2 linked regions of the Bryobacter aggregatus MPL3 genome follow. The protein of the gene in region 1 binds, or shares a complex with, the protein of each later gene. Links are inferred from orthologs where the notes say so. Each region holds a gene or a part of one and is shown in the gene's direction. Other genes may lie near its edges.

Region 1 (3,306 bases):
AGCCATCAATTGCGACACGAACCGGAATGGTCCGGATGTAGCCTTGCTGGCGGCTGCCCGCGACGGCGAGGGCGCCGACGGAATAGAGTTTTCCGTCAAAGGTGAGGCCAGGGAAGGCGTCCAGTGAAATCGAAGCCTTCTCGCCAATGCGGAACTGGCTGACTTCTGCCTGATTGATCGTGCCTTCCAGTTGCATGCTCTTCGGGTCGACCACCTTCATCACCAACTGCCCGGGCTGTACGACGTCGCCGACCTTAATCGAGTCAAACTCACCACCGCGGAAGATCGATTGCACCACGGCCATGCCGTCCATCTGGGCAACCACGACAAACTTCTTCAAGTCCACGCCGTGGCGGGTGCGGTGGCGGACATGGCGTTCTGTGGTGAGCTTGAGGATCTGTAGCTCAGAGGCTTGCGATTGCCGCTTCATGTCGACTTCGCGCAGCAATTGGTTGTACTTCGCTTCGGCTTCTTCGACGGAGAGCTGGATCAGTTCCTGATCGAGGGAGGTGCGCAATTCCTTGGCCTTGGCGTCGAGACGAACCTTGTCCAATTCCGATTTCGCGACGCGAACGCTCTGCTGCAGGTTTTCAAGATCGAGAGCTTGTTCTGCTTTGCGCTTCTGCAGATCGCCCTCCGCCTGGATGACGGTGACGGCCAGATCGTCGATGTGATCCTGCAGGGATTGCCCGTCGATCTCGAGAACAATCTGCCCCTTGCGAATCAGGCTGCCATTGGGAGCCATTTTGAGGATCGTCATCGGACGATTGCCTTCCGGGCCTGTCAGCTTCGGAGCCGTCATGTTCGAGAAGTTGCGTGCCGTGGTGACGCCGGTGACGCGCGCATTCTGGTGCAACGCGCTATAGCGGGCGGTCACGGTCTTGACGACAGGAAGGGCTGCAAGCAACTCGGCTTCCTTCTTGGCGGCATACCAACGCCAGCCTTGCACACTGCCCACCAACAGGACGAGGAGTGAGGCCCAGATCACCCAGGAGCGATTGCTCTTTGGCTCATCTGGCGACGGCACCAGTACCGGTCGCGGAGACGGGGCTTGGGGAGAAGGGACAGGATTCTGGATCGCGGACATGAAATTAACCTTAATGGTACTAGACGCGCACCTGGAGGAAAAGGCGCCCCTTTTCTTCATTTCGTTACGTTTATACTCGTGAAACTGTGACTGTTGCGCCTCTTTCCTCCAAAGCCGAGATCCGCACCCGTTGGCTCGCGCTTTGGGCGGCCATGCTTGGCTTTATGCTCGATGCGATGGATGTTCTGCTTTATTCTTTTGCTCTGCAGAGCATCCGGGCTGAATTTGGACTTTCCAACGAGCAGGCCGGGCTTGTCTTTACCTATACGCTGCTTGCTTCCGCGGTGGGTGGCATCTTGAGTGGCATGGCCGCCGATCGCTTTGGACGGCAGCGCACGCTCATCTTTACGATCCTGCTCTATTCCCTCGCCTCAGGGGGCAGCGCGACGGCGCAGTCTCTGCCACAGCTTTTGTTTTGGCGTTCACTGGTGGGGTTGGGACTGGGCGCCGAGTGGAGTGCGGGTGCGGTGCTGGTGGCGGAGTACTGGCCGAGCGACAAGCGGGCGCGTGCTGTTTCTTTGATGCAGAGCGGTTGGGCCATCGGCTATATCCTTGCGGCGATGGTGGCTGCAACCGTGCTTCCGAGCTATGGGTGGCGGGCGATGTTTCTGATTGGCGTTCTGCCCGCCTTGCTGGCGGTGTGGATCCGGCGCAATGTTCCGGAGCCGCCGCTCTGGCAGAATCGTACCGCTCCTGCCGGCCGTTTTCTCGATATCTTCCGTGGACCGCTGCTGCGCATCACGCTGGTGGCCACGGCCTTGGCAACGACCGTGCTGTTTGCCTATTGGGGTGTTTTCACCTGGCTGCCGGGTTTCCTGGCTGCGCCGAAGTCTGTTGGGGGCGCGGGGTTTAGTGTCGTGAAGACGAGTGGCTGGATTATTGCAATGCAACTCGGGGCGTTTGCGGGTTACAACTGCTTCGGAGTGCTGGCAGACCGCCTGGGGCGCAGGCTGGCTTTTGCTATTTATGTTGTGGCAGCGGCGATCCTGACCTATGCCTATGGCAGTGCGCCGCGCTGGGCCGGTGAGGAGGCGCCGACGGTGCTGCTCTTTGCCGGTCCGTTCCTCGGCTTCTTTGGCACCGGCTTCTTTTCGCTGTTTGGTACGATGCTCGCCGAGCTTTACCCGACTGCGGTGCGCGGGCTGGGCCAGGGTTTTGTCTATAACTTTGGCCGGGGACTGAGTGCGCTTGCGCCGCTGACGGTGGGGGTGGTGGCGGACAAGAGCGGTTTGGAACTCGCGCTGGTTCTGAACTCCGGCTACTTCCTGCTCGGCGCCTTCATCGTCTTCTTTCTTCCAGAGACGAAAGGCCGCGAACTGTAAACGGAAAATGCGCCCGCAGGCAGCAGCCTGGGGCGCATTGGGATGGAGACTGGGAGCGGCTTAGCCTGCCGAGAGGCCGCGCATGTTCCAACCGCAAATCGTCGAGCCGAGCATCTTGTTGTTGTCCGGGCCTTCCCAATGTGTCTCGAGGCTCAGGAAGCCGCGGTAGCCATCGGCGACGAGCGCGGCAATCTGTCCCTTCCAATCGACATCGCGGGTGCCAACGGGGCCCCAGATGGGCGTCATACCTTCCATGTGGCAATCCTTCACGTGGACATGCGCAATGCGGTCGGCTGGCAACAGCTTGTAGCCGTCCGGGAAGGGAACTTCGCCCGAGACGAGGGCGTTTGCCGGATCCCAAACCAGCTTCAGGTTCGGATGCTGCACGCGGGCGAGCAGTTTCTGCGCTTCTGCGGCAGTGCCGATGTGGCAGGCATGCTCGTTCTCGATCCCGATGATGAGACCCTGGGCTTCCGCCTTCTTGGCCAAGCCTTCGAGTGCCTCGACTACGGCCTCAAAGCAGGCGTCCGGATTGACGGTACGCCAGTAGCTGAAGACCCGGATGAACTTGGCTCCGGTGATCTCGCAGATCTGGAAGGCGCGATCGAGCAGGCGGGGCTGGTCTTCGATGCTGTACTTCGCGTTGAACATGTCCTGCTGGAAGCGCGTGTCGACGGCGGGCCCATTGGGCAGAACGCACTTCAGGATGGGGGAGGCGATGCCGATGACAGAGATTCCCTGGGCTGCACAGGCGTCTGTGGCGCGCTTGAGTTCGTCATCGCTCAGATCCATGATGTTCTTGCCAAAGACCACGCGGAGTTCGGCTCCGGTCATGCCGATGGAGTGCATCGGGGCGAGTGCGGCGTCGAGATCGGTGGGCGAAAATTCGTCTGTAAT
Region 2 (3,159 bases), 1.4 Mb from region 1 along the record:
TATAGTCGCCGGTGCCCTTGCGCGCGGTTTTCAGCTTGCCGCTCAGGCCTGTGCCGGGCTCAACCACCAGCACATAGTCCGATTGCTTCGCCATTTTTTCGCTCAGCGCGCGTGAGGAATCGCTGCCAACCTCTTCGTCGCTGTTGATCTGCAAGACGACTTTCTTCGCAACCGGAATCCCCCAGGCGCGCAGCGCCCGCGCCGCAAATACGAACTGCGCGATGCCGCCCTTGATGTCGAGCACGCCGGGCCCAAACAGCCTTCCTGCCTTCGCTGCAAAGGGGAATTTCTGCAAGGTGCCGGTGGGATGCACGGTGTCGGAATGAGCGAGGCCGAGAATCTGCCCCTTCTTCTTTGCGCCCGGCAAATCAAACTCCAACAGCAGATGCGGCCCAAAGCCGGGGCCCTTCACGCGCTTGACGGTTGCAATGTCCGAGACGTGTTTTTCCAGCAGATCGGCAAAGCGCGTGATCGCCATCTCGTCGCCGCTGGGGGTCTCCACTTCGACCATTGCCTTGAGAAAAGCAATCCATTCCGGTTGGTTCGCTTGTGTCCAGGAAAGAAAAGGGTCCATCGGCGGCTATAATAGCTTGTTTGCATGCCTGAGCTCGATATTCTCGCGATCCAAGAGATTCTTCCCCATCGCTATCCCCTGCTGTTAGTCGACCGCATCCTCGAACTTGAGGAGACGCGCGTTGTGGGATTGAAGAATGTCACGGCAACGGAACCTCATTTCCAGGGTCACTTTCCCGACTTTCCAGTGATGCCCGGCGTCTTGATCGTCGAATGCATGGCGCAAACCGCGGGCATCCTCGTGCTGAGCCAGATTCCCGACCGGAAAAATAAAGTGGTGCTGCTCACCTCGATCGACAACGCGAAGTTCCGCAAGCCGGTGGTCCCCGGCGACCAGTTGCGCATCGAGATGACCGTCATCTCCAAGCGCTCCTCCCTCGCCAAGATGCGCGGCGAAGCGCGGGTCAACAACGAACTGGTTGCCGAATGCACAGTGATGTGCGTTCTTCGCGACAAGGCAGTTCTGTAGGACAGGCGATGCCGGTACATCCATCGGCAATCCTCGATCCCCAGGCCGAGATCCACCCGAGCGCCGAGATCGGTCCTTTTTGTGTGATTGGTCCCGATGTGAAGATCGGGGCGGGTACGCGTCTGATGGCGCATGTCTACGTCGAAGGCTCCACCGAAATCGGCGAGGAGAACGTTTTCTATCCTTATGCGACGGTCGGCGTCGCCTCGCAGGACTTGAAGTACCATGGCGAGCGCGCCTATACCTACATCGGCAACCGCAATCGCATCCGCGAGTTTGTCTCAATCCATCGCGGCACCGAAGGCGGCGGGCTCATCACGCGCATTGGCGACGACAATTCGCTGCTGGCCTATACGCATGTGGCGCACGATGTCCAACTCGGCAACCACTGCGTGCTGTCGAACGGCGTCACCTTCGCTGGGCATGTCACGGTGGGTGATTGGGCTGTGATCAGCGCCCACTCGGCCGTCCATCAGTTTTGCCGCATCGGGCGCCATTCGATGATTGGCGGCTTTAGCGTTGTGGTGCAGGACGTGTTGCCCTTTTCGCTGACGACGGGCAGTGGCCGCGAGATCAAGCTTTTCGATGTCAACAAGGTGGGGCTCGAGCGCCGTGGCTTCAGTGCTGAGGCGATCCAGGCTTTGCACAAGTGCTTCCGGCTCTTACGTGACAAGAAATTGAACACGACCAAGGCGATCGAAGCGATTCGCGCCGAGGTGCCAGCGCTTCCCGAGCGCGAAGAGCTGCTGGCCTTCATCGCCAGCTCCGAGCGCGGCTTCATCAAGTAAATGTCCTCCCGCTACGCCATCATTTGCGGCAATGGCCGCTTTCCGGTTCTGGCTCTCGAAGCCGCGCGCCGGCAGGGCGACGAAGTGCTGGCGATGGCGATCAAAGAAGAGGCCGATCCGGTGATCGAGACGCTGGCGGCAAAGACGGTTTGGATCTCGCTGGGCGATCTCAGCAAGCTGATCGACACGCTGCACCAGGACGGCATCACGCAAGTGATGATGGCGGGCCAGGTGAAGCATGTCAGCATCTTTTCGGCGATCCGGCCCGATTGGCGGCTCTTCAAGCTGCTGGGCAAGCTCGCCACTAAGAACACAGACTCGCTGATCGGCGTCGTGGTCGACGAGCTGAAGAGCGAAGGCATTGAGCTGGTTGCTTCAACACGCCTGCTCACCAGTCTTCTTGCGACCGAAGGCCTGATGGCGCGCCGCAAATTGACTGGCGACGAAGAAAAGAATGTCGCCTACGGACGCACGGTGGCTAATACGTTGGCCGGTCTCGACATCGGACAAAGCGTGGCCATTGCCGACCAGGCCTGCGTTGCGGTGGAAGCAATGGAAGGCACGGACGCGATGCTGCGCCGTGCGGCCAGTCTGGTCAATGGCAAAGAACTTACGCTGGTCAAGGCGTCGCGCCGCCGCAAGCATCTGCTCTTTGACGTGCCGGTCACCGGACCCACCACCATCGAGGTGATGCGGGAATGTGGCGCGCGGGTGCTGGCTGTCGATGCGGGCCGCACCTTGTTGCTCGACAAAGACGCTCTGCTGAAGGCGGCAGACGATGCCCGTATCAGCATCATTGGCTTTGCACCGGCAGAAGGCTGAGATGCTCGCTTCGCTGATCGAGAAAGATCGCCTGCGCTCCTTCCGCTATGGCGAAACGCCGCTCTTCTATCATGAAGACCATCGCTGGGTGTTGCCGCTCATTTTCCAGGCGCAAGAAGAAGGCCGGCTTCCCCGGCCCGTCAAGACAATCCTTTTCGATCGCCACACCGATGCCGCCGACCCGGTGGATTTCGAGCTCTTCCCGCTCACCCTGGCCTCGCTCCTCGATTTCTGCGAACACACGCTCAGCCATCACGACGACGATTGGATCGTTGCCGGCATCCGGCTTGGCATCCTCGAAGATGTCTTCATCTTTGGTGTCGACGATCGCATGGGAGACTTGCCCAAGGCAGTCGGCAATGCGGCGATCATGGGCCGCTACCAGATGCCGGCCAAGCTCGACAGTCTTGGCGCGCGCGCAAAAGCGTTGCTCGATTGGACCGACACGCCGATCCTGCTCGACATCGATCTCGATTGCTTTGCCTATGCCTACCGCGACCGCGTGCT

What was found.
Region 2: the proteins of M017_RS0101390 (region 1) and lpxA are in contact, whole or in part, in a crystal structure (PDB 4J09), measured with the Escherichia coli proteins. The link is inferred for Bryobacter aggregatus MPL3 from one-to-one orthologs.

What each region holds. Positions count from the first base shown.
Region 1 is NZ_JNIF01000003.1:223,941-227,246, reverse strand. The notes cover bases 301-3,291. They hold M017_RS0101390 (MFS transporter), read left to right. Parts: upstream 301-1,173; coding sequence 1,174-2,409; downstream 2,410-3,291. Other genes in these bases: M017_RS0101385 (sugar phosphate isomerase/epimerase family protein), read right to left, coding at 2,470-3,291; M017_RS0101395 (efflux RND transporter periplasmic adaptor subunit), read right to left, coding at 301-1,087. In the rest of the region: more of M017_RS0101395, read right to left, coding at 1-300; more of M017_RS0101385, read right to left, coding at 3,292-3,306. UniProt on the Escherichia coli protein: Probably transports across the inner membrane the two dehydrated forms of N-acetylneuraminate (Neu5Ac), 2,7-anhydro-N-acetylneuraminate (2,7-AN) and 2-deoxy-2,3-didehydro-N-acetylneuraminate (2,3-EN).
Region 2 is NZ_JNIF01000003.1:1,650,045-1,653,203, reverse strand. What follows is about bases 97-2,940. They hold lpxA (acyl-ACP--UDP-N-acetylglucosamine O-acyltransferase), read left to right. Parts: upstream 97-1,050; coding sequence 1,051-1,830; downstream 1,831-2,940. Other genes in these bases: M017_RS0107885 (hypothetical protein), read left to right, coding at 2,609-2,940; M017_RS29210 (LpxI family protein), read left to right, coding at 1,831-2,652; fabZ (3-hydroxyacyl-ACP dehydratase FabZ), read left to right, coding at 599-1,042; M017_RS0107905 (M20 family metallopeptidase), read right to left, coding at 97-574. In the rest of the region: more of M017_RS0107905, read right to left, coding at 1-96; more of M017_RS0107885, read left to right, coding at 2,941-3,159.